Regions from separate parts of the Streptomyces sp. NPDC043176 genome, predicted to be linked through region 3. Evidence: riboswitches for the same ligand, from Rfam matches in the RefSeq annotation. Region 3 holds a riboswitch; each other region holds the start of a gene.
What was found. Region 3 has a riboswitch for cyclic di-AMP ahead of AC067A_RS22360 (M23 family metallopeptidase). Riboswitches for the same ligand answer to the same signal wherever they lie in the genome.

Region 1 (2,256 bases), on a different contig from region 3:
CGACGGCAAGGGCACCGGCGTCGACCCGGGCCCGACGGCCGTCCCGGCGGCCCCCGCGGGGCCCGTCGCCGAGTCGAACCGGACCGACGGCCTGTCGGCGGGCTCCGCGGGCACCTCCCGGGCCGCCCAGGCGCCGAGGACGGCCATGGCCGCCCCGACGCCCGCCGCGCCCACCACGCCCACCGCTCCGGAGACCCCGGACGCCTCCGTCACCCCGGGCGCGCCCACCACGCCCGGTACGTCGACGACCCCGGGCACGCCCGATGCGTCCGTTACGCCTGGTATGCCTGTTTCCCCCGGGGCGACCGGGGGTGACGTGTCGTCGGCCACGCCCGGATCCGGCAAGCACCGGGGCGAGGCCGCACCGGAGGAAACCGGCAAGCCGGGCACTTCATCGGAATCCGGGCGACACGCCTCGTCCACGGACAAGCCAGCCGAAAGCTCCACCATCACGCCGTCGACTGACGGCGTGGTGGATTCGGGCACAACGGACAGTCAGGACACTTCGGCCGAGTACACCGTGCAGCCCGGTGACAGCCTGTCCGACATCGCGCAGTCGAACGAACTGCCCGGAGGCTGGGCGGCCCTCTATGACGCCAACAGGCAGACGGTGGGCGCCGATCCGGACCTGATCCTGCCTGGTCAGAGCCTTGAGCTGACGACGGATCCGGCGACGGCCGCCGGGTAGTTCAGGGCCGTATGTCCGGTTCTGGGCAAGTGAGACATGGGTCTCTTCGCCTCAACTGGCGTGTCCTGTCCGTGACCTTTGCCTCCGTCACCTCTCACCTGCGCAAACGCCCCCCACCGGAGGGCAGGTAGGGGCGGTATTTCCGCAATGCGCCTCTTTGAACTTCCGGTGGGTCTGTGTCTACGGTCTTAACCGCTCGCCACCGCGGGCCCCGTCGACCGAAACGCCGAATCCTGCCGTCGGCCGATGGGAACAGTCGTCGCGTAAGCGCCGAAGGCAGGAGTGGGGGACCCAAGGTAAGTGCCGGTCCCGGCCGTCGAGACAGACGGCCGATGACCGGCTTGGGGTGAAGCCGCGTGCTAGGACACGCGGCCGGGCAACTTTCCGGCCCGAACCCGACAGCTCACCTCACAGGCGTCGGTGAGGAGAATCTCCATGCTGTTTTCCGGCAAGGGCAAACATCGTCGTCCCTCCAAGGCCACCCAGGTCGCCACGCTCGTCGGCATCACCGGTGTCGCCGTCGCCGCCCCGCTGATGACCGCGGGCACCGCGTCGGCCGCCACGGCCTCCGAGTGGGACCGCGTCGCCCAGTGCGAGTCCGGCGGCAACTGGTCCATCAACACCGGCAACGGCTACTACGGCGGCCTGCAGTTCTCGGCCTCCACCTGGGCCGCGTACGGCGGCACCGCCTACGCCTCGACCGCCAACCAGGCGTCGAAGTCCCAGCAGATCGCCATCGCCGAGAAGGTCCTCGCGGGCCAGGGCAAGGGCGCGTGGCCGAGCTGCGGCGTGGGTCTCTCCAACGCCGCCTACAGCGGCGGCACCGAGGCTCCCGAGCGCACGGCCACCAAGCCGACCACCCGCAGCGAGCAGCGCCAGGCCCCGAAGAAGGCCACGGCCACGAAGAAGGCCGCCTCCGCCAAGAAGGCCACGGCCCAGCGGACCGTCACCACCCCGGCCGGCGCGACGGTCAAGCAGGGCGACGGCGAGTACCGGGTCAAGGCCGGCGACACGCTCGGCACCATCGCCCAGGCGCACGGCGTCCAGGGCGGCTGGGCGACCCTCTACGACCTGAACAAGGACGTCGTCGCCGACGCCGACCTCATCTACGTGGGTCAGCAGCTCCACCTGAAGTGAGTGCGGCGGCCCGCGTGAGTCCGGCGGCTCACGCGGACCCGACGACCCTCCCGCGGTGACCACCCCGCCCGGCGCGCTCTCCCCCGTGCGCGCCGGAGCGGGGTTCCGTCGTGCAGGGGGCCCGTCCGGCGCCCGTAGAAGGGGCACCTAGCGGTTACCGTCCAGTAGATCTGAGGCCCTTCGTCCCCAGATGCATGCCCTTGGGTCCTTTTTCGTCCCAGGGTGCGGGCGCCCGGCGGGCTGGAGCCCCCGGGGCGGTTAGGCTCTTGCCGCAAGGCCAAGCGACCTGCATCGACCTTGCGTCACTTCCAGCGTCACATCCCAGAAGGAGATGCTCGTGCCGTCCATCGACGTCGTCGTAGCCCGGGAAATCCTGGACTCCCGAGGCAACCCCACGGTCGAGGTCGAGGTCGGCCTCGACGACGGCAGCA
Region 2 (2,256 bases), on a different contig from region 3:
AGTTCCTTCGCCCGGGGGACCTGTTCCGCCACGATCTGGTCGAGGAGGCGCCCGCGTACGGCCAGGTTGGCGTAGCGGAAGGTGTCGTGCTCCGGCAGCTGGTCGGCGAGCAGTACCGCGAAGCGGTCCGCCCAGCCGACGTACGTCCCGTCGGGCCCGGGGTCTCCGACGCCCTCGGTGAAGCTGTCACCGATCGCCGCGTACGACCCGAATGCGTTCTTGTCTGTTGATCTCGAATCGTCTGCCACGGGAGCACATACTTCCCCTTCGGATGTGACCTACGCGACCGTAAGGAGGGGTTGACGCCGGGTGACATATGCCACCGATAAAGATTCTGCCAAGCCGGAATACGGCGACGGCCCGGCACAGGGGTGCCGGGCCGTCGGAGGGTGCGCGCGTCAGACGGAGACGCCGTGCTGGCGCAGGTAGGCCAGCGGGTCGACGTCGGAGCCGTAGTTCGGCGAGGTCCGGATCTCGAAGTGCAGGTGCGGGCCGGTGGAGTTGCCGGTCGAGCCGGAGAGGCCGATCTGCTGGCCGCCGGTGACGGTCTGGCCGGACGAGACGGAGAGGGAGGAGAGGTGGGCGTACTGCGAGTAGTTGCCGTCGGCGTGCTGGATGACGACCTCGTTGCCGTAGGCGCCGCTCCAGCCGGCGGAGACGACCGTGCCGGCGCCGACGGCGCGGACGGTGGTGCCGGAGGAGGCGATGAAGTCGACACCGGTGTGGTAGCCGGAGGACCACATGGAGCCGGAGGCGTGGTACGGGGTGGAGAAGCCGCCGCCGGCGACGGGCGTGACCCAGCCGGAGGCGGAGGACTGCGACGACTGGGAGGTGGAGGTCTCCGAGGTGGAGGTCTCCGAGGTGGCGGCGGCCGGGGCCGAGGCGCGCTGGTCGCCACGGGAGGCGCGCTGGGTGTCGCCGTTCTTCTCCGAGTCCTGCGAGCTCTGGGTGGTCTCGGGAGCGGCGGCCTTGGGCGCGGCGCTCTTCGGGGCGGCGGGCGCGGTGCCCTTGGCGCCGAGGGTGAGCTTCATGCCGGGCAGGATCAGCGAGGGGTCGTCGCCGACGACCCGGCGGTTGTCCGCGTACAGCCTCTGCCAGCCGCCCGCCAGGTGGTGGTCGGCGGCGATCTTCGACAGGTAGTCGCCCGGGACGACGGAGTACGTCTTCGGCGCGGCCTTGGCGGCGGCGGGGGCGGCCTGGAGGGCGGCGGGCGCCTTGACCTGGGCCGCGGCGGTGGCGACCTGGGCAGGGACGGCGGCCGGAGCGGCGTGGGCCCCGGTCGCTCCGAGGAGCGGGAGGGCGACGACGGCGCCACCGGTGCCGGCGACGGCGAATCCACGCGTGATCGGGTTGGTCCTGGGACGGCGGTGCTTACCCTTCGCGGGCATGGCGAATTCCTCTCCGGCGCCTGCGAGGTGAGCTGTCGGGTTCGGACTGGAGATGCCCGGCCGCGTTCTCACGCGGCTTCACCCCAAGCCGTCCTGCGTCCGCGGGACCGGCGTACTTACCTGGGTCCCCCGCTCCTGCCACACATGGGTGAGTGAATTCCGGACGGTGGCAGGATTCGGCGGTCCGACCGGATTGACGGTGACGCTAGACGAGGGGGTGGGCGCGGACAAGCCACTGTTTTCCGACGACATTCCACGGGGTGCCGTCCGGCTCGAATTCCGGTCACCCTGCGTGGATGACGGACCCTCGATTTCCTTTTTGCGCACGGCAATTGCTCCGGGCCTTCGGCCACGATCCGTCACTTTTATGACGCTGCTCACGCGGCGCGGCTCATCTCGCCTGCAACCAGGGCGCGTTATGGCCTAACGCCCTAAAACGGACAGATCGCTCATTACCGTCCGAGGGGGTGCGCCGTCACCGCCCCGCCTGGATGATTGGCCCAGGAACCGATCTCGCGTCGGGCACCCGAACGACGACACCCAGGAGCATCCGTGACGCAGCAGCTTCCGCAGGTACCGCCCACCGAAGCGAACGAGCCCGAGCTGGCCGGGGTCCGCAACTTCCGGGACGTGGGCGGCCTGCCGACGACGGACGGGCGCGCCGTGCGCGCCGGCCGCCTGTTCCGCAGCGGCCACCTCGCCCACGCGACCGAGAGCGACGCCGCCTTCCTCGCCACGCTGGGACTGCACACCGTCTTCGACTTCCGCAACGAGGCCGACCGGAAGGTCGAGGGCGCGGACGTCGAGCTGCCGGGCGTACGGAACGTGAACATACCGCTCAACGACCCGGCGGACGGCAAGGAGTTCT
Region 3 (2,256 bases):
CGAGGCCTGGGCGAGCGTCTCGTGGAACCAGCCGCCGAGCGAGCGCAGGTCCTCGCCCTGGCCGCGCCTGGCGCGCTCCTGCCCCAGCCTGACCAGGCCGCGCAAGACCTTGAGGTGGGCGTCGGTGCGGCGCTGCGCGGCGCGCGCGGCGCCCAGCGGTTCGAGCAGCGACCGCATGTCGAGGAGGTCGGCCGCCTCCTGGTCGGTGGGCTCGGCGACGTGTGCCCCCGCGTGCCGGCGGGTGACGACGAACCCCTCGGACTCCAGGGTGCGCAGGGCCTCGCGGACCGGGACGCGGGAGACCCCGTACCGGCGGGCGAGTTGTTCCTCGGTCAGCCGGCCGCCCCGCTCGTGGACGCCGGAGACGATGTCGTCCCGGATCGCCGTGCATACCGAATGCGCGGGAATGCGCATGTCCGACCTCCGCTTTGGTCCGCGCGAGACAATTCGAGCGGCGCCTGTTCTGCGCCCGACCATCGACTCTATGGCAGCGCACCGGGATTTCCGAAGCCCCGGCGGAATTCATCGCCTTATGCGGCCGTCTTCCGGGCAGCGAAAAGCCCCGGCTCAGTACGAGCCGGGGCTTTTGCGACGCGGTGCGGAACGGGCCGGAGGGTCAGACCTCGACGCCGCGGGCGCGGAGGTAGGCGACCGGGTTGATGTCGGAGCCGTAGTCGGGGCTCGTGCGCGCCTCGAAGTGGAGGTGCGGGCCGGTGGAGTTGCCGGTCGAGCCGGAGACGCCTATCTGCTGGCCGGGCTCGACGGTCTGGCCGACGTAGACGCCGATGGAGGAGAGGTGCCCGTACTGGGTGTACGTGCCGTCGTTCATCCGGATCACGATGTTGTTGCCGTACGCGCCGCCCCAGCCGGCCTCGACGACGGTGCCGGAGCCGACGGAGACGACCCGGCTGCCGTAGGCGGCGTGGAAGTCGACGCCGGAGTGGCTGCCGGAGGACCAGAGGGAGCCGCCGGTCTTGTAGCCGGTGGAGACGTACGAGCCGGCGACGGGAAGCTGGAAGGAGTTCAGGCGGCGGCGCTCGGCCTCGCGGGCGGCGCGCTCGCGCTCCTGCCGGATCTCCTTGGCGCGGGCCTCGGCCTTGCGCTTCGCCTCGGCCTTGGCCTTCGCCTGGGCGACGGCCTCGACGGCCTCCTGCTCCTGGGCGGCGGCCTGGGCGTCGATCCGGTCCACGAGGGAGTTCTCGGTGATCACCTTGGTGAGGCCGGTGTCCTCGGCGGAGCGGTTGTCCGTGTCGGCGGCGAGCGCCGGGGAGGCGAGGGTTCCGATGACGCCGGTGGTGGCGAGGGTCGCGACGCCGGCGATGCCCACGCCGCGGCGCGCCATCCGGCTCGGACCACGATGCTTCCCGGTGGCACGGGTGAACGCCATGTAGGGGCTGATCCTTTCCTTCCTTCTCGCCTACCGGGTTAGCTGACGGGTTCGGAGCAGGAAGGTCTCCTACGGGCCCCTCCGTACGGGACGAAGGCGTCCGATTCACCCCAGGGACTCATGTGGGTCCCCGGCTCCCCAGGCTCGCGCCTGACGGGGACTCGGCGATGACTGTCCGATGCCGCGGCTGCGGCACGTGCAACTGACGAACAGCCGCCCCGACGCTATGCGGATCGTCTTTCATTCACCAACCAGACACGCTTTTTGTAAGACATGCCACAGGGCAAATGATCAGTCTTGATCCCAATACGGACAAACGGGAGGACCCCGGCGAACATGCCGCCAGGGCCCTCTCGTTGTCACGCCGGAGCCGGAATCAGCCCGTCACGACGGTCACTTCGCCGATGCCGAGCTCCCGCACCGCATCCGCGATCTCCGCCGCGTCGCCCACCAGCACCGTGACGAGCCGGTCCACCGGGAAGGCGCTCACCGCGGCCGCGGTCGCCTCGACCGTGCCGGTCTCGGCCAGGCGCGCGTACAACTGGGCCTGGAAGTCGTCCGGAAGGTGCTGCTCGACCTGATCGGCCAGCGTCCCGGCCACGGAGGCGGCCGTCTCGTACTTGAGCGGCGCGACCCCCACCAGGTTCTGCACGGCGGTCTCGCGCTCGGCGTCGGTGAGCCCCTCGGCGGCGAGGGTCCTCAGCACCTGCCACAGGTCCCCGAGCGCCGGGCCGGTGTTGGGGGTGTCGACGGAGCCGCTGATGGCGAGCATCGAGGCGCCGTTGCCCTCGGCGTCCGAGCGGAGCACCTGGCCGAAGGCCCGCACGCCGTACGTGTAGCCCTTCTCCTCGCGCAGGACCTTGTCGAGC

Region 1: it holds a riboswitch for cyclic di-AMP, as region 3 does, so the genes downstream of both, AC067A_RS20320 (transglycosylase family protein) here and AC067A_RS22360 (M23 family metallopeptidase) in region 3, are expected to answer to the same signal.
Region 2: it holds a riboswitch for cyclic di-AMP, as region 3 does, so the genes downstream of both, AC067A_RS29915 (LysM peptidoglycan-binding domain-containing M23 family metallopeptidase) here and AC067A_RS22360 (M23 family metallopeptidase) in region 3, are expected to answer to the same signal.

Annotation. Positions count from the first base shown of each region.
Region 1 covers NZ_JBWKCA010000011.1:236,702-238,957, forward strand. The annotation lists gene AC067A_RS20315 (transglycosylase family protein) at 1-688, shown strand, start outside; cyclic di-AMP (ydaO/yuaA leader) riboswitch at 947-1,120, shown strand; gene AC067A_RS20320 (transglycosylase family protein) at 1,124-1,825, shown strand; gene eno (phosphopyruvate hydratase) at 2,157-2,256, shown strand, end outside.
Region 2 covers NZ_JBWKCA010000023.1:35,246-37,501, reverse strand. The annotation lists gene AC067A_RS29920 (SGNH/GDSL hydrolase family protein) at 1-248, opposite strand, end outside; gene AC067A_RS29915 (LysM peptidoglycan-binding domain-containing M23 family metallopeptidase) at 399-1,388, opposite strand; cyclic di-AMP (ydaO/yuaA leader) riboswitch at 1,391-1,549, opposite strand; gene AC067A_RS29910 (tyrosine-protein phosphatase) at 1,941-2,256, shown strand, end outside.
Region 3 covers NZ_JBWKCA010000013.1:143,270-145,525, reverse strand. The annotation lists gene AC067A_RS22365 (GntR family transcriptional regulator) at 1-414, opposite strand, end outside; gene AC067A_RS22360 (M23 family metallopeptidase) at 617-1,387, opposite strand; cyclic di-AMP (ydaO/yuaA leader) riboswitch at 1,400-1,564, opposite strand; gene AC067A_RS22355 (M16 family metallopeptidase) at 1,764-2,256, opposite strand, start outside.